Linked DNA regions of Allocatelliglobosispora scoriae. The protein of the gene in region 1 interacts with the protein of each later gene in a pairwise test. Links are inferred from orthologs where the notes say so. Each region holds a gene or a part of one and is shown on either strand. Other genes may lie near its edges.

The links.
Region 2: the proteins of F4553_RS24425 (region 1) and rlmB interact in binary tests that used the Escherichia coli proteins (3 or more experiments, as listed by UniProt). The link is inferred for Allocatelliglobosispora scoriae from one-to-one orthologs.

Annotation. Positions count from the first base shown.
Region 1 is NZ_JACHMN010000002.1:4,128,926-4,137,817, reverse strand. The notes cover bases 4,240-7,088. They hold F4553_RS24425 (NAD(P)H-hydrate dehydratase), read right to left. Parts: upstream 6,460-7,088; coding sequence 5,020-6,459; downstream 4,240-5,019. Other genes in these bases: F4553_RS24415 (hypothetical protein), read left to right, coding at 6,973-7,088; F4553_RS24420 (holo-ACP synthase), read right to left, coding at 6,474-6,848; alr (alanine racemase), read right to left, coding at 4,240-5,010. Also shown: F4553_RS24450 (CBM35 domain-containing protein), read left to right, coding at 1-1,819; F4553_RS24445 (DUF397 domain-containing protein), read left to right, coding at 1,949-2,152; tRNA (adenosine(37)-N6)-threonylcarbamoyltransferase complex ATPase subunit type 1 TsaE, read right to left, coding at 2,287-2,748; F4553_RS24435 (alpha/beta fold hydrolase), read right to left, coding at 2,745-3,896; more of alr, read right to left, coding at 3,889-4,239; more of F4553_RS24415, read left to right, coding at 7,089-7,269; F4553_RS24410 (alpha/beta hydrolase), read left to right, coding at 7,266-8,840. UniProt on the Escherichia coli protein: Bifunctional enzyme that catalyzes the epimerization of the S- and R-forms of NAD(P)HX and the dehydration of the S-form of NAD(P)HX at the expense of ADP, which is converted to AMP.
Region 2 is NZ_JACHMN010000002.1:3,220,578-3,229,555, reverse strand. Bases 3,710-6,644 are described here. They hold rlmB (23S rRNA (guanosine(2251)-2'-O)-methyltransferase RlmB), read left to right. Parts: upstream 3,710-4,580; coding sequence 4,581-5,708; downstream 5,709-6,644. Other genes in these bases: F4553_RS20280 (class II fumarate hydratase), read right to left, coding at 5,871-6,644; cysS (cysteine--tRNA ligase), read left to right, coding at 3,710-4,577. In the rest of the region: F4553_RS42495 (outer membrane protein assembly factor BamB family protein), read left to right, coding at 1-715; F4553_RS20300 (fumarate hydratase), read left to right, coding at 733-2,403; F4553_RS20295 (helix-turn-helix domain-containing protein), read right to left, coding at 2,513-3,124; more of cysS, read left to right, coding at 3,162-3,709; more of F4553_RS20280, read right to left, coding at 6,645-7,265; F4553_RS20275 (NAD-dependent epimerase/dehydratase family protein), read left to right, coding at 7,380-8,201; F4553_RS20270 (IclR family transcriptional regulator), read right to left, coding at 8,321-8,978. UniProt on the Escherichia coli protein: Specifically methylates the ribose of guanosine 2251 in 23S rRNA.

The DNA.
Region 1 (8,892 bases):
GTACCAGGCCGAGAGCGCCGCTCTGGCACAAGCAGCCGTCGCGACCAACCACACCGGCTACACCGGCACCGGATTCGTCGACTACACCAACGTGACCGGCGGCTACATCGAGTGGACCGTCACCGCCGCGAGCGCGGGCAGCCAGTCGCTGACCCTGCGCTACAGCAACGGCACCACGGTCGACCGGCCGCTCACCATCACGGTCAACGGCACCGCGGTCGCGACCGGCCTCTCCTTCGGCGCCACGGCCAACTGGGACACCTGGGTCGACAAGTCGGTCACCGCCGCGCTCGCCGCGGGCACCAACACGATCCGGGCCACCGCGACCACCCCCAACGGCGGTCCCAACGTCGACCGCCTCACCGTCACCGGTGGTTCCGGCGGCGACACGCAGGCCCCCACCGCCCCGGGCAGTCTGGCGTCGACGGGTGTCACCAGCAGCAGCGTGAACCTCTCCTGGTCCGCGTCGAGCGACAACGTCGGCGTCACCGCCTACGACGTCTACAACGGCTCCTCCGTCGCCAAGACCGTGACCGGCACGAGCACCAGCGTCACCGGATTGGCCGCGAGCACGGCGTACACCTTCACTGTGCGAGCGCGCGACGCGGCCGGCAACACTTCGCCGGCGTCGAACGCCGTCACCGCGACGACCAGCGCGAGCAGCGGCGGACCGGCGGTGCCCTTCGGCAGCCACCTCTTCCCCTACGTCGCGGGCACGTTGAAGCCGTCCGGCGCACAGTCCACGTTGGATGCTGCGGTGGTGAACTACTACAACCAGTGGAAGGCCGCCTTCGTCAAGCAGAACTGCGGCAACGGCTGGTACGAGGTGATCTCCCCCGACGCCGACCACCCCTACGTCGCCGAGGCGCAGGGTTACGGCATGGTCATCGTCGCCACGATGGCCGGTGCCGACGCCAACGCGAAGACCATCTTCGACGGCATGGTGAAATACATGCTCGCGCACCCGTCGGTCAACAACGCCGACCTGCTCGCGGCCGAGCAGAACACCTCCTGCGTCAGCGTCAACGGTTCCGACTCCGCGACCGACGGCGACCTCGATGTCGCGATGGGCCTGCTCCTCGCCGACAAGCAGTGGGGCAGCGCCGGGACCTACAATTACAAGCAGCTCGCGATCCGGCACATCAACGCGATCAAGGCCAGCGAGGTCAACCCGACCATGCACCTGATGCTGCTCGGAGACTGGAGCACGTCGGGCGACGCCCTCTACTGGACGACCCGTCCGTCGGACTTCCACCTGGATCACTTCCGCGCCTTCCGCACGGCCACGGGCGACACGGCCTGGGACACGATCCGCACCGCCCACCAGACCTTGATCACAAACCTTCAAACCAACTACGCGTCGGGTACGGGCCTGCTGCCGGACTTCGTCGTCACGACCAACACCACCCCCAAGCCCGCACCGGGCGAGGTGCTGGAGGACCCGAACGACGGCAAATACTGGTGGAACTCCTGCCGGGTGCCGTGGCGGATCGGAACCGACGCCGTCACCGGGGGCGGGAGTGCTTCGCTCACCTCGGCTCGGAAGCTGAACACCTGGGTGAAGGCGAAGACCGGCTCGAATCCGAACAGCATCGCTGTGGGGTATTCGCTGGCGGGGACGCAGATCTCGTCGGGGAGCGAGCCGGCGTTCTTCGCGCCGTTCGCGGTGGCGGCGATGACCGATCCGGGCAGCCAGGCGTGGCTGGACGCGCTGTGGACCAAGATGGTGAACACGGGGTTCAGCAGCTCCGACTACTACTCCACGAGTATCCAGCTGCAGGTCATGATCGTCGCGAGCGGCAACTACTGGGTCCCGTAGCTCCAGTGATCGCAGATCTTGGCGTGATGGGCTCGCCAAGGCGGGCCGTCGCCGCCAAGATCTGCGATCATCACTCCTCGAGGAGCCCGCCATGTCCGCTCCCCTGAGCCGATCGGAGTCGACGAACACATGAGTTCCACGGAGAAGTTCGATGGCCGCTGGTTCACAGCGACCACGTCAGACGGTGTCGAGGTGGCCTTCGCCGCCGATGGCAGCATCGGCGTGCGAAACAGCAAGCTCGGCGAGGACGGCCACGTCCTGGAGTTCACCCCCGCCGAATGGGACGCGTTCCTCGATGGAGCCATGAAGGACGAGTTCACGATTCCCGCCTGAGCCTCCGAAGATCACGTCGATTTCGGCGGGCAGCGAGCGCGTGATCACACCGTTTTCCCCCAACATGGTGCGATCAAGCACCATGATCAGGCCATCTTGCGGGAAAACGGTGTGATCAAACCGCGGAACACGGCTCAGGCGAGTCGAGAGGCCCAGTCGCCGCCGTGGCCGACGAGCTCCACGACGCGGGTGTCGTCGTCGAGCCGCGAGATCCGCACCTCGAGGTGCGCGTCGGAGAGCTGCTCCACCAACCCCTCGCCCCACTCCACCAGCGTGACCGAGTCCTCCAGGTCCGCGTCCAGGTCGAGATCGTCGATCTCGGCCCGCGGATCGGTCACGGTCCCCAACCGGTACGCATCGACGTGCACCATCGGCACCGACCCACCGGCCTCGCGATCGGGCCGGTGCACCCGCGCGATGACGAACGTCGGCGAGGTGACGGCGCCCACGACGCGCAGCCCCTCCCCGATCCCCTGAGCCAGCGCCGTCTTGCCCGCACCGAGGGGGCCACCAAGAATGACGAGGTCACCGGCCCGAAGCAGCCCGGCGAGCCGGGTGCCGAAGGCGCGAGTCTCCTCAACAGTCGACAACTTCACGGCATGACTTTAGCCAGGAAGGCGAGCAGGGCTTCGTTGACCGCGTCGGCGTGCTCCAACAGGACGACGTGGCCGGAGTCGGGGACGACGACCATCTCCGCCTGCGGCAGGTGGCGAACGATCTCCTCGGAGTGCTTCAGCGGCAGGATCGGGTCCTTGTCGCCGACGATGACGAGGACGGGTTTGTCGGCGATCGCCGCGAGCGCCGGGTACCTCGCGTGGCTGGAGAGCGTCCGCAGGTAGCGGGCAACGGTCTCGGTCGTCGTGCCGGAGTTCATCCGCTCCACGTAGGAGACGAGTGCCGGGCTCGGCTGTTTGCCGCCGAAGCCGTACCGCCGAGTCAGCAGCCATGCCAGGTCCGACGAGGCCTGCCGGGCCTTGTCGATCATCGGGCCGCTCATCCGGGACGCGCCGGAGAGCACCGGCAGCAGCGGAGCGCTCGTGCGGGAGATCAGCTCGGGCAGGCCGCCCAGCTTGACGCCCTGGACCCGGCCGCCGGACGTACTGATGAGAGCCACGCCGACGACCCGGTTGGCGAAGATCTCCGGGTAGCGCTCAGCACACGCCATGATCGCCATGCCGCCCATCGAGTGCCCCACCAGCACGATGTCGCTGTCGGGCGTGGTCGTCTCGCGGATCACGTCCCGCAGGGCCTCACCGAGCGCTGGCAGGTCGTACTCCCCGTCCGACAGCCGCCCGGACTTGCCGTGGCCCGGCTGGTCATAGAGGACCATGCGGTATTCGCCGCCGTCGAGCAGCCGCCGCTGGAAGTGGAAGGTCCCCATGTCGAGGCAGAACCCGTGCACGAAGATCACGGTAGGTTCGGGATCGGCATCGTTGAAGTCGAGCGTCACACCGTCGGCCGGCTCCACGATCTCGACATAGAGATCGACACCGTCGGCCGTCGTGACCGTCAGCGACTCGTCGAAGGGCAGCCTGCCGAAGGGCTCATCCGCATAGGGGTCCTCGACACCCGCCCTGGATCGCCGCACCCACGCCCTTTCCGCAGCCACTCCCGCGGCGATCCCCGCCGCCGCGACACCCACGATCGCACCGATCAGCCCGACCTTGCGCGCTGTCGACCTGCCTCCGGACGGCTTGGCCGCCTTCGCCGGCGTCGACGCCGCCGGGACCACCGCGTCAGCCATGCCGCTCACCCGCGAAGGTCCGCGGCACCCGGCCGCTGCCGAAGCGGGTCACGATCTCGTAGTTGATCGTGCCGATCGCGTCGGCCCAGTCGGTCGCCGTCGGCTCGCCCCGGTCACCGGGCCCGAAGAGGATCGCCTCGTCGCCGGGGTGCACCCCGTCATCGCCGCAGTCGAGCATCACCTGGTCCATGCAGACCCGACCGGCGATCGTGTAGCGCTTGCCGTTGACGGCGATCGGACCCACGTTGGAGGCGGCCCGGGGCACCCCGTCGGCATAGCCGAGCGGGACCAGCGCCAGCGTCGTGTCGGACCTCGTCTGATAGGTGTGGCCATAGGAGACGCCCTCGTCCGGACCGACCTGCTTGGTGAGCAGGACCCGGGCGTGCGCGGTCATCGCGGGGCGCAGGCCGAAGGTCTCCCCCGCGATCGGCGAGAGTCCGTAGACCGCGATCCCCGGGCGGACCAGGTCGAAGTGGGCATCGGTGCGGGTCAGCGTGGCCGCCGAGTTGGCGATGTGACGCAGCTGCGGGGTGATGCCGAAGCTCTCGGCCACGTCGAGCGCCTCGCCGAAGGCGACGAGCTGCTGGTCGATCGTCTCGTGACCCGGCGCGTCGGCATAGACGAAGTGGCTCCAGACGCCGATGACCTCGATCAGACCGTCGGCCTCGGCTTTCGCCGCGGCCTCCAGCAGGGCCGGCCACGTCTGAGCTGTCGCGCCGTTGCGGTGCAGGCCGGTGTCAATCTTGAGGTGTACGCGAGCAGGCTCCCCGACGACCGTCGCCGCCGTGACGATCTCGGCGAGCTGGTCCACCCCGGCGGCGCTGAGATCGACGTCGGCCTCGATAGCCTGGTGCAGGGGCTGGCCCGGACCGATCAGCCAGGCGAGCACCGGCGCCTCGATCCCCGCCGCGCGTAGCTCCAGCGCCTCGGCGAGCGTGCAGACACCGAGCCAGGTCGCCCCGCCCTCCAGCGCCGCCCGGGCACAGGGCACAGCACCGTGCCCGTAGCCGTCGGCCTTGACGACCGCCATCACCTGCGCCGTGGTTGCCGCGCGCAGTTTAGTCACGTTTGAGCGAATCGCATCCAGGTCAACTAGTACCTCGGCCTGCCACATGCCCTCAGCCTACCCACCGGTCACGAGGTTGATGCCTGAGCGGAGCGCCTCGGCGATCTCCGTGGCGGTGACCGGACCGGACTCGGCGGCGTGCCGCCCCGCCAGCCCGTGCACGAACGCCGCTGCCACCGCCGCCCTGGTCGCGGGCAGCCCCGCCGCGAGCAGCGAGCCGAGCAGCCCGGCGAGCACATCCCCCGAGCCGCCCGTGGCGAGCGCGGGGTGCCCGGTCGGGTTGACCCAGGCCTCGCCGCTCGGATCCGCGACGATCGTGCGATCGCCCTTGAGCAGGATCACCGAGCGGGTCCAGGCGGCGAGCTTCAACGCCGCGGCCACCCGGTCCTCCCCGGGCGCCTCCCCGGCGAGGCGGGTGAACTCGCCGTCGTGCGGGGTGATCACGGTCGGTGCGTTGCGGGCGCGCAGGTGATTGGCGAGGGTGCCGTCGACGAGCAGGGTGATCGCGTCGGCGTCGAGGACCGCCGGGACGGGCGACGCCAGCACCGCCCGCAGCTCGTCACCGGCACGTTTGTCCTGGCCGAGACCGCTGCCGCAGACCCATGCCTGGACCCGGCCCGTGTCGGCGACGCGGGGCGAGCCGATCACCGTCGGGTGCAGTGTCACGACGACCGCGTGCGCCGGGCCGGCGTAGCGCACCAGTCCCGTCGGGCCGGCCAGGGCACCCCGGGTCGAGAGCAGCGCCGCGCCGGGGAAGGTCGCCGAGCCCGTCGAGAGCCCGACGACACCGCGCGAGTATTTGTTGTCGTGCGGGCCCGCGACCGGCCACCACTCGGCGATCATCGCCGCGTCGGCGATCCGCAGCGCCGGTGTCCCCGGCAGGGTCAGCCCGATCTCCACCAGCTCCACCTGGCCCGCGAGCGGGGCGGCCGGGCCGACGACGAGCGCGGGCTTGAGCGCACCGAAGGTCACGGTCACGTCGGCGCGCACGGCCGGACCGGGCACGTCACCGGTGTCGGCGATGACCCCGGACGGCAGGTCGACGGCGATGACCAGCGCGGTCGACTCGTTGGCGGCCTCGGCCAGCTCCGCCGCCCGGCCGGCCAACGCACCCTTGGCCCCGATGCCGAGCAGCCCGTCGACGATGAGGTCCACCTCGGCCGGCAACCGCTCGGCGAGGCGTCCACCGGCCGCTCGGAACGCCGCGAGACCACCGGGGTGCAGCCGATCCGCATGCAGCGGGACCGCCGTCACCTGGGCACCCCGCCGGGCGAGCTCCGCACCGGCGTAGAGGGCGTCGCCGCCGTTGTCACCGGGGCCCGCCAGGATGGCGACGCGAGCCGCGTAGACCCTGCCCGGCCGTCCCTCCCGCAGCGTCACGACGCAGCGCCGCGCGAGACCCGCTGCGGCCCGCGCCATCAGCGTGCCCTCGGGCAGGCTCCTCATCAGCACCTTCTCGGCCGCGCGGACCTCCGCCGACCGCCAGGCTTCCCGCATGGATCCTCCCCTGATCAGCCGTCACGCTCCGCGATCACCACAGCGGCCGCGATGCCGCCGTCGTGGGACAGCGAGAGGTGCCAGCGATGGATGCCGCGCTCGGCCGCAGCCGCCGCCACCGTGCCCGAGACCGTCAACCACGGGCGACCGTCCGGGTCGACGACGATCTCGCAATCGTGCCAGTGCAGCCCGGTCGGAGCGCCCAGCGCCTTCGCGACGGCCTCCTTCGCCGCGAACCGGGCGGCGAGCGACTCGGGCCCGCGCTGGTTGCCGGACCGCGTCGTCCGCTCGGCCTCGGTGAAGAGGCGGTCGACCAGCAGCGGCGTGCGTTGGAGCGCCCGCGCGAACCGATCAACCAGCACCACGTCATTACCCACGGCCACGATCACAGCGACCACCCTATAGTCGCGTGGGGGGAGCCGGGCAATAGCTGTGGATAACCGGCCACGATGTGGCCTCCGCGGTTATCCACAGGCCTTTCTCCAGCTCGCGCGGCCCAGCAGCATCGTCGTCATGAGACCACCGAACTCCGCCGAGACGATCACCGTCCACACCGGGCGATTGCGGCAGACCGCCGACCGTCTCGATGATGCCGCAGCCCAGCTCGCGCAGGAGACGCGGCGCGGTCACGAGCTGGCCGCCGTGCCGCCGGGATGGGCGGCATCGATCGCCCTTGAGCGGCTCTCGATCGCGATCGCGTCATCGATGACCCTCTTCGCCGAGCGGACCGAGACCACGGGCCGGGCCCTGCGCCGGGCCGCAGCGGCCTATGAGGAGTCCGACCGGTCCGCCATGGGCGGCGGCCGGTGATCACCTTCGCCCGACTCGCGAGCGCCGACATCGACGCGTGGCGGTCCGCGGGCGATGCGTGGCGGCGGCTCGCCGCCTCGGTCGGCGACGGCGAGGCGCACATCACCGGCTCCGGGCAGGGCCTGCGGGCCGACTGGGCGGGTCCGGCCGCGACCGCCGCGACCGCCCAGGTGGCCGCGATCGGCGCGGACCTCGCCGCGCTGCGGGTGCCGTTGACGCAGATCCAGCAGGTGCTCGCCACGCACGCCGAGGCGATCGAGCGGGCCAGGAGGTTGCTGATCGCGGGGGTGGACGGGGTCGAGGACACCCGCGTGGTGGTGACCGCCGAGGGTCGTGTCGAGCTCGATGTGCGCGGAGCACCGCCCGCACCGTGGGAGGCCGCACTCGCCGCGAGGACCGCCGAGCGGATCAGCGCCGCCCTGACGATGGCGAGCCGAGCCGACGCCGAGACCAGCCGGGCGCTCAGCGAGCTGGCCAAGGCGGCCGAGACCCACTGGACCGAGGCGCCGCCGAGCTGCCCGCCCGGCGGCGGGGCGGGTGCGGTGCGGCTCTGGTGGTCCGGGCTCACCCCGGCGCAGCGCCGCTGGCTGATCGCGCACCAGCCGGACGTCATCGGGTCGCTCGACGGGGTGCCCGCCGCCGATCGCGACCTCGCCAATCGCGAATGGCTCAGCCGGGAGCACGCCCGGCTGAGCGGACTGCGCGACGCCCTGCACGGCAAGCGGGGAGCCGAGGACGAGTTGGCCAGGATCGAGTCCCGCCTCGCCGGTCTCAGCGCGCTCGAACGGCGTCTGGACGGCGGCGAGCCCCGTGGCTATCTGCTCGGCCTCGACACCCGGGGCGACGGCAGGGTGATCCTCGCCCTCGGCGACCCGGATCGCTCCGACAACGTGCTGACCTACGTTCCCGGTGCCGGGAGCGAGCTCAACGGCGGTGTCGCCGGGCTCATCGACCGCACGGCGACGATGTCGGCCGCCGCCACCGCAGCCGACCCGACCCTGAGCACCTCATCGATCCTCTGGCTCGATTTCGACAGCCCCGACGCGATGCAGGCCACCTCCGCCGCCTATGCCCACGCGGCCCAGCATGCACTGCACGACTTCCAGCAGGGGCTGACGATCACCCATGACGGCGAGATCGGCCAGCAGACACTCGTCGGGCACAGCTACGGCTCGCTCGTCATCGGCGAGACGGCCCGCGATCGGGGTGTCGCCGCCGACGATCTGGTCTTCCTCGGCTCGGCCGGCGTCGGGGTCGACCACGCCGCCGACCTGCATCTCGATCCCGGCGCCGTCTGGTCCAGCCATGCCCGACACGATCCCATCCAGCTCGCCGCGCCCAATCCGTTGCAGGCGGCGCTGGACCAGATGCTCGGACCCTACCTCGGTGATCCGATGACGCGGCTGTGGCACGGGGTGAACCCCTCGGACACGGGGTTCGGCGGGCACCGCTTCACCAGCGCCGACGGGGGCGAGCTCGGGCACGCTCACTCGTCCTATTGGGACAGCGGCAATCCGGGGCTGGCGGCAGTGGGTGCCATTGCTTCCGGTCATGACGACAGGTTAAAGTGACAAGCAGCTAGTGTCGGTCCTTCCCCGGAGGGTTGAGATGACCGTTACCCTG
Region 2 (8,978 bases), 910 kb from region 1 along the record:
GGTCGACACGGTCGAGGGCCAGCGCCTCCCCGAGGTCCAACCCGACCGGCACGAGCAGATCATCGTCGCCGGCGGCCGGGTGCTGCACAGCGTCGCCACGGTCAGCCAGACCGGCTGCGTGCTGAGCCTCGTCGGCCGAGACGCCGTCAACGGCACGGTGGTCTGGCAGCGCAAGGGCTACAACCTGCGCACGATCTCCGGCGCGGGCTGCGATCAACCCCGCGAGCCGGTCGGGGGCGGCAGCGCCGTCGTCGCCGTGCGCCCCGACGGACGCGAGGCCCTCCTCGACGGGTACGACGGGCGAGAAGTCCTCACCACCGGTGCGGGCGAGCGGATCCTCGGCACCGACGGGATCCACGCCGTGGTGCTCGCGAAGGACGGGCGGCGCGTTCGGGCGTACCTGCTGGGGGACCCGGACCCGCTGTGGACCCGCGCGGTGCACGACGGCGCCGAGGCGGCGGTGAGCGCGACCGCGATTGTGATCTTCGACCGTGGCCCGGATCGCATCATCGCCGTGGAGCCCGCGACGGGTGTGATCTTCGTCCAGGCCAACAGCGACGCCCGAGCGCTCGCGGTCTCGCCCGGCGGGCTGCTCGTCGGCGACCGCCGCGACCTGGGATTGATCATCTTCGGTGGACCGGCGCTGCAACCACTGCCGACGCCGTCGGACGCGGGCGGTTCGTCAAGGATGCCGGGCCGCGAAATCCCTTCCTGACCCCCGGGTAATCTCGAATGATGGGTTCCGCAGAATTCGCCTACTCGCCGCTGCTTCCGCTCACCCCGGACGCGACCGACTACCGCCTCGTCAGTGACGAGGGCGTCGACGTCGTCAAGGGGCCCGGCGGCCGCGAATTCCTGACCGTCGACGCCAACGTGCTCACGCAGCTCACGGCCGAGGCGATGCACGACATCGCACACTTCCTGCGCCCGGCGCACCTCGCCCAGCTCCGCTCGATCATCGACGACCCGCTGGCCTCGCCGAACGACCGGTTCGTCGCGATGGATCTGCTGCGCAACGCCAACATCGCCGCCGGTGGCGTCCTGCCGATGTGCCAGGACACGGGTACGGCGATCGTGATGGGCAAGCGCGGCCGCCACGTGCTCACCGACGGCACCGACGAGCCGGCGATCGCGCGCGGCGTCTTCGAGGCTTACACCAAGCTCAACCTGCGCTATTCGCAGCTCGCCCCGCTCACCACGTGGGAGGAGCGCAACACGGGCACCAACCTGCCCGCGCAGATCGACATCTTCGCCGAGGACCCGGACGGGCACCCCGATGCCTACAAGCTGCTCTTCATGGCCAAGGGCGGCGGCTCGGCCAACAAGTCCTACCTCTTCCAGGAGACGAAGGCACTGCTCAACCCCACGTCGATGATGCGCTTTCTGGAGGAGAAGCTGCGCAACATCGGCACGAGCGCCTGCCCGCCCTATCACCTCGCCATCGTCATCGGCGGCACCAGCGCCGAGCACGCCCTCAAGACCGCGAAGCTCGCCTCCGCGAAATACCTCGACGGCCTGCCCACCACCGGGTCGATGCTCGCGCACGGCTTCCGCGACGTGGAGCTGGAGGCGGAGGTGCTGGAGCTCACCCGCCAGTTCGGCATCGGCGCCCAGTTCGGCGGCCGCTACTTCTGCCACGACGTGCGGGTCGTCCGGCTGCCCCGGCACGGCGCCTCCTGCCCGGTCGCGATCGCGGTCTCCTGCTCCGCCGACCGCCAGGCGCTCGCGAAGATCACGCCGTCGGGGGTCTGGCTGGAGCGGCTGGAGACCGACCCGGCCCGCTTCCTGCCCGCCGTCACCGACGAGGACCTCGAAACGTCCGAGGGCGCCGTCAAGATCGATCTCAACCGGCCGATGCCGGAGATCCTGGCCGAGCTGACGAAATACCCCGTCAAGACCCGGCTCTCGCTCAGCGGTCCGCTCGTAGTCGCCCGTGACATCGCCCACGCGAAGATCGCCGAGCGGCTCGACGCCGGTGAGCCGATGCCGCAGTACCTGCGCGACCACGCCGTCTACTACGCCGGTCCGGCCAAGACGCCCGAGGGATACGCGTCGGGCTCCTTCGGACCCACCACCGCCGGGCGGATGGATGCCTACGTGGAGAAGTTCCAGGCGGCCGGGGGCTCGCTCGTCATGCTCGCCAAGGGCAACCGGTCCGGCCAGGTGACCCGGGCGTGCGAGTCGCACGGCGGGTTCTATCTCGGCTCGATCGGCGGCCCGGCGGCCCGGCTGGCTCAGGACTGCATCAAGCACGTCGAGGTCCTGGAGTACGCCGAGCTCGGCATGGAGGCCGTCTGGAAGATCGAGGTCGAGGACTTCCCCGCCTTCATCGTCGTCGACGACAAGGGCAACGACTTCTTCGCCGCGACCTCCCAGCCGGTGCTGACGGTCGGCCGCCGCTGACCCCGGTCGCTTGCTTGCTGCGTGGCAACCCAAGATCGCCGCAACTCTTCAAGAGTTGGTCCTAACGGGTTTTAGGACCAACTCTTGAAGAGTTGCGGCGATCTTGGTGTTAGGCGAGGGCTGTGCCGATGGCCGTGGCGGCGGCGGTGACCAGCTTGCCGACCTGGTTGACGTCGAGGGGCGTCAGGGAGACGACGCCGACGCTCGCGGCCATGCCGGCCACGCCCAGGACGGGGGCGGCGATGCCGAAGGCGCCGTCCTGCAGCTCGCCGAGCGACGTGCAGAGTTCGCCGGTGAGGATCGCCCGGCCCGCCGCGCCCCGCTCCAGCTGGTGTCGGGAACCCGATCGATAGGCGACATGGAACACCGTCGAGGTGGGCTCCACCACGGCGACCGCGACCGCTTCGGCGCCGTCCGCGACGGTGAGGTGAGCCGTGGCCCCGACCTGCTCGGCGAGGCGGCGCAGCGCCGGCAGGGCGGCGTCGGCGAGCAGCGGTTGAGCGCGCCGGGCCAGGTGGACCAGGCCGACGCCGACGAGGAGGCGGCCGTTGTCGGCGCGCCGGAGCATCGCGTGCTCGACGAGGGTGGCGGTGAGCCGGTAGATGACCGCGCGACCCACCCCGAGCCGTTGGGAGGCTTCGGTCACGGTGAGGCCGCCCGGCGTCTCAGCGACGAGCGTGAGCAGGCGTAAGCCGCGATCGAGGGTCTGTGCGGTATCCATGAGGGCCTTGCGCACCTACTCCGACTATCCTTGCAGGGTGACGCTGAGACTCTACGACACTGCGACCCGAGCGGTCCGCGACTTCGTGCCGCGCATAGCTGGTCAAGCGTCGATCTATCTCTGTGGTCTCACAGTGCAGTCCGAGCCGCACATCGGGCACCTTCGCTCCGGCGTCAACTATGACGTCCTGCGTCGCTGGATGATCCAGGGCGGCCTTGAGGTCACCTTTATCCGCAACATCACCGACATCGACGACAAGGTGCTGGCGAAGGCGATCGAGCGGGATCGCCCGTTCTGGTCCATCGCCTACGCCAACGAGGTCGTGCTCAGCGGGGTCTACCGGGCGCTCAACGTGCTGCCGCCGACCTACGAGCCACGTGCCACGGGTCACATCACGCAGATGTTCGAGCTGATCGAGACCCTGATCGCCGGCGGGCACGCCTACGCCTCGGCCGACGGGTGCGGGGATGTCTACTTCGCCGTGGGGTCCTTCCCGGCGTACGGGAAGCTGTCCGGACAGCGGCCCGACGAGATGCAGGCGGCGACGGACGGCCCGGAGCGCGCGAAGCGTGATCCTCGTGACTTCGCGCTCTGGAAGGGCGCCAAGCCCGACGAGCCGCAGGACGCCTACTGGCCCTCGCCGTGGGGGGTCGGCCGCCCAGGTTGGCACATCGAGTGCTCGGCGATGGTGCAGCGTTATCTGGGTGACGAGTTCGACATCCACGGCGGCGGTCTCGACCTGGTCTTCCCGCACCACGAGAACGAGGTCGCCCAGTCGCAGGCGGCGGGGCTGCCCTTCGCCCGCTTCTGGGTGCACCACGCTCTGCTCAACCTCGGCGACAAGAAGATGGGCAAGTCCACCGGCAACGTCATCAACCTCGACTCGGTGCTGGAGCGGGGCATCCGGCCGATAGAGCTACGCTATTACCTGCTCGCTCCGCACTACCGGGCCCGGATCGACTTCTCCTGGGAGGCGCTCAGCGAGTCGGCCGTCGCTTTCCGCCGGATCGAGGGCTTCGTCGCGCGAGCCACCGAACTGGTCGGCAACGTGGAGCCGGGCGTCCTCCACGCCGACTTCACGGCCGCGATGGACGACGACCTCAACACCTCGGCTGCGCTCGCGGCGCTGCACGAGGTGATCCGTGAGGGCAACACCGCGCTCGCCGAAGGCAACACCAGCGCGGTCGCGGCATCGCTCGCGAGCGTCCGGGCGATGCTCGCGGTGCTCGGCATCGATCCGCTCGCCGAGCCGTGGCGGGACACCACCAGCGGTGGTGACCTGCGCGGTGCCGTGGACGCCCTGGTGGCGCTCGCACTGGAGCAGCGCAAGGCGGCGCGGGATCGCAAGGATTGGGCGGCCGCGGACGCAGTACGTGATCAGTTGAAGCAGGCGGGGATCGTCGTCGAAGACACCCCGCATGGTCCCCGGTGGACCGTAGAGAGTGGACGATAGCGAATGCCCGGCAATTCCCAGCGCCGCAATACCCGGTCGACGTCGAAGAAGGTCGCGACCAAGGGCACCGGCGGCAAGAACAAGGACACCCTGAAGGGGCGCGGCCGCACGCTGCCCGCCGACGAGCGCCCGTGGCACAAGGGCTACTCCGGCACCGAGAAGCTGCCGCAGCGCACCGCGTGGAAGCAGGCGAAAGAGATCCGGGCGGCGGAAGAGGCCGGCACCGTACCCAAGATCGGCAAGCCGGGTACGAAGGACACCACCTGGGGCCGGCTCGGCTCCAACAAGGGCGCGCCGCAGTCGCGGGGAGCCACGACGCGTGGCGGTGCCGCGCCTCGGCGGACCGGTCCCCGGGTCGCCGCCGGCCGCAAGTCCAGCACCCCCAAGGACGCTCCCGAGCTGCTCGTCGGGCGTAACCCGGTCGTCGAGGCGCTGCGCGCCAACATCCCGGCCACCGCGCTCTACGTCGCTCAGGGCATCGAGATCGACGACCGGATCACCGAGTCCGTGCGCGCTGCGGGCGACCGCGGCATCGCGCTCATGGAGGTCAGCCGCCAGGAGCTCGACCGGCTCACCGGCGGGATCCTGCACCAGGGCATCGGCCTGCAGGTGCCGCCGTTCGCCTATGAGTCCTTCGAGGACATGCTCGCCAACTCCATGGAGCAGGTCGCGCAGCCGCTGCTCGTCGCGCTCGACGGCGTCACCGACCCGCGCAACCTCGGTGCGGTGATCCGCTCCGCCGCCGCGTTCGGCGCGCACGGGCTCTTCCTGCCCGAACGCCGCTCGGCGGGGATCACGGCGACCGCGTGGCGTACGAGTGCCGGTGCCGCCGCCCGCCTGCCGATCGCTCACGTCACCAACCTCACCCGGGCGCTCAAGCGGGTGCAGGAGATGGGCTTCGTCGTCGTCGGGCTCGACGCGGACGGCGACACCGACCTCTACCAGCTGGAGGCGGCGGTCGGCCCGATCGTGATCGTGGTCGGCTCCGAGGGACGCGGGCTGTCCCGCCTCGTCGGCGCCACCTGTGACCTGACGGTCGGCATCCCGATGGTCTCCGACATGGAGTCGCTCAACGCGTCGGTGGCCGCAGCGGTCACCCTCGCCGAGGTGGCCCGCCGCCGATCCGCCTGACGCACCGGTTCGTCTCGCCGATAGCCGCAACTCTTCAAGAGTTGCGGCTATCGCTGTCTACAACTGTCCGTCCACGGTTCCCCAAGATCGCCGCAACTCTTCATGAGTTGGTCCTAAAACCCCGTTAGGACCAACTCTTGAAGAGTTGCGGCGATCTTGGGGCTAGGAGCTGGCGGGTGGGCGGGTCATGGCGAGCACGTCGAGGGCGGTGTCGAGGGCCTCCTCGGTCAGCTTGGCCGGGACGTGACCGCGCTCGATGACCACCTCGCGGATCGTGCGGCCCTCCTTCAGCGCCTGCTTGGCGATGCTCGCCGCCTCCTCATAACCCAGATGGCGGTTGAGCGGGGTGACGATCGACGGGCTGCCCTCGGCGTACGCCAGGCAGACCTCCTCGTTGGCGACGAGCCCCGCGACGCAGCGGTCGGCGAACAGGCGCGACACGTTGGCGAGCAGCCGGATCGACTCGAGCAGGTTGCGGCCGATCACCGGGAGCATCACGATCAGCTCGAAATCGCCCTGGCTGCCCGCGAAGGCGACCGCCGCGTCGTTGCCGATCACCTGGGCGCAGACCTGGCGAGCCGCCTCGCAGATGACCGGATTCACCTTGCCGGGCATGATCGACGAACCGGGCTGCAGGTCGGGGATGGACAGCTCGCGCAAGCCGGCCCGGGGTCCGGAACCCATCCAGCGGATGTCGTTGGCGATCTTGTAGAGCCCCACCGCGGCGGTCCGGACCATCGCGGACGCCTCCACCAGCGCATCGGCGGAGCCCTGCGCGGCGAAGTGGTCGGCCGCCTCGGTCAGCGGCAGGCCGGTGCGCTCCCGGAGCAGCGAGATCACACCGGCGGCGAAGCCGGGTGCGGTGTTGATGCCGGTGCCGACGGCGGTGCCACCCAGGGGGAGCTCGCCGAGGCGGGACAGGCTCGACTCGATGCGCTCGGCGGCACGGGTGAGCTGGTGGGCGTACCCCCCGAATTCTTGACCGAGGGTGACCGGGGTCGCATCCATGAGGTGGGTGCGGCCGGATTTGACGACCGCCGACCACTCCTGCGACTTGGCGCGCAGCGCCGAGGAGAGATGGCGCAGGGCCGGCAGCAGGTCGCGGGTGATCGCGGTGACGGCGGCCAGGTGGATCGCGGTCGGGAAGACGTCGTTGCTGGACTGGGCCGCGTTGACGTGATCGTTGGGGTGGACCGGTCGGCCGAGCAGATCGGTGGCGAGGCGGGCGATGACCTCGTTGGCGTTCATGTTGGACGAGGTGCCGGAGCCGGTCTGGAAGACGTCGATCGGGAACTGATCGTCGTGCAGACCGTCGGCGACCTCGTCGGCGCAGGCTGCGATCGCTCCCGCGAGGTCCTGCGGCAGCACGCCGAGCGGGCCGTTGACGATTGCCGCCGCAGCCTTGATCGCTCCGAGCGCATGGATGAGGTCGGGCGGCAGGGTCGTGCCGGAGATCGGGAAATTCTCGACCGCTCGCTGAGTTTGTGCTGCCCACAGCGCAGTTGCCGGGACCCTGACCTCGCCCATCGTGTCGTGCTCGATCCGAAACTCCGTCATGCCCTCCATCCTGCCCGCGACTGCGGGTCGGCGCTCGCCTTCGTGGCCTGACACATATGTGGACGCTGTGCGGCAGGCTGGCGCGATGGTGGCGTGCTGGATAGTCTGCTGCGCATGACGAAGCGGATTCTCATGACCGGAGCCTCCGGTGCCGTCGGCACGCTGCTCCGGCCGCTGCTCGCCCGGGAGGGCCGGGTGCTGCGACTGCTCGACATCGTCGAGCCGCCCGCCCTCGACGGGACCGGTGCCGAGGAGAGGATCATCGCTTCCGTCACCGACGCGGACGCGGTGCTCGACGCCTGCCGTGATGTCGACGCCGTCCTGCACCTCGGTGGGCAGAGCGTCGAATCCACCCTCGACATCGTCATCGAGCGCAACCTGCGGGGCACGATGACACTGCTGGAGGCGATCCGGCTGGCCGGCGTGCCCCGGATCATCCTCGCCTCCTCCAACCATGCCGCCGGGTTCCACCTGCGCGGCGGCGGACCGCTCGCCGCGGACATCGCCGCGCGCCCGGACACCCTCTACGGCTGGAGCAAGGCGGCGATCGAGAGCGCGGCCCGGCTCTATCACGACCGGTACGGGCTGGAGGTGCTCTGCGTGCGGATCGGCGCCCTCTATGCCACACCGATCCCGATGGGCCTGCGCGGGCTGGCCACCTGGCTCTCGCCCACCGATGCGCGACGGCTGATCGAGGCCTGCCTGAGCTGCGAGGACCCTGGTTACCGGATGCTCTGGGGTGTCAGCCACAACACGCGGCGCTGGGCGAGTCTCGCGGAGGGGCACGAGATCGGCTACTACCCGGTCGACGACTCGGAGGTCTTCGCGGCCGAGATGATCGCCGCCAACGGGGAGCCGGACTTCGTCAACGACCCCAATCTGACCCGCATCGGCGGCCACTGGTGCGACATCCCGCTCGGGGAGCCGATGCCGTGATGCGGCGCGGCACTCCAGCTTGATCGCGCTGTTTCCCGGAAAGTGGGCCTACGTGCGCCCCCGGTAGGGCCTACTTCCGCGAAACAACGTGATCATGCGGCAGGCGGCGGGTGCTGGGCTCAGCGGATGCCGTGGCGGCGGAGCGTGGTCGCCAGCGCGCCGGCGTGGCGCATGAGGGACTCGGTCACGCGGTCCAACTCCGCGCCGTTGGCGAGATCGGCGGGCATGGAGCAGCTCAGCGCATCCGTCGCGGGGATGCGGTAATCGACGGAGGCGGCCACGCAGGCGACCCCGGTGGTGCCCTGCTCGCGCTCGAAGGCCCAGCCCCTGGTGCGTACCCCCTCGAGCTCCAGAGCCAGCGCGAAGCGTGACGTGATCGTCTGCGGGGTGAGCGCGAGCAGCGTCTCGGGCAGGAGCTTCTCGACCTCGTCGCCGGTGAGCTGCGCGAGCAGCGCCTGGCCGAGCGCGGTGAGGTGCGCGGGGAGCTTGCGGCCGACGCGGGAGACGACGTGCCGGGCCTCGCGCGCCTCGCGACTGGCGAGGTAGAGGACCTCGGCACCGTCGCGCCGCGCGTAGTGCACGGTGTAGCCGATCTCGGCGCGGAGATCCTCCAGCGCTTCGAGGGCGAAGGGCAGGGCCAGATCTCGATCGAGGTACGCCGTCCCGGCGAGCAGCGCGTGCGGACCGACGCCGAACGCGGACCCGGACTCGTCGGCCTCGACCCACTTGAGCTCCCGCAACGTGCGGACCAGCGCGTGCAGGCTGGACCGCGGATAG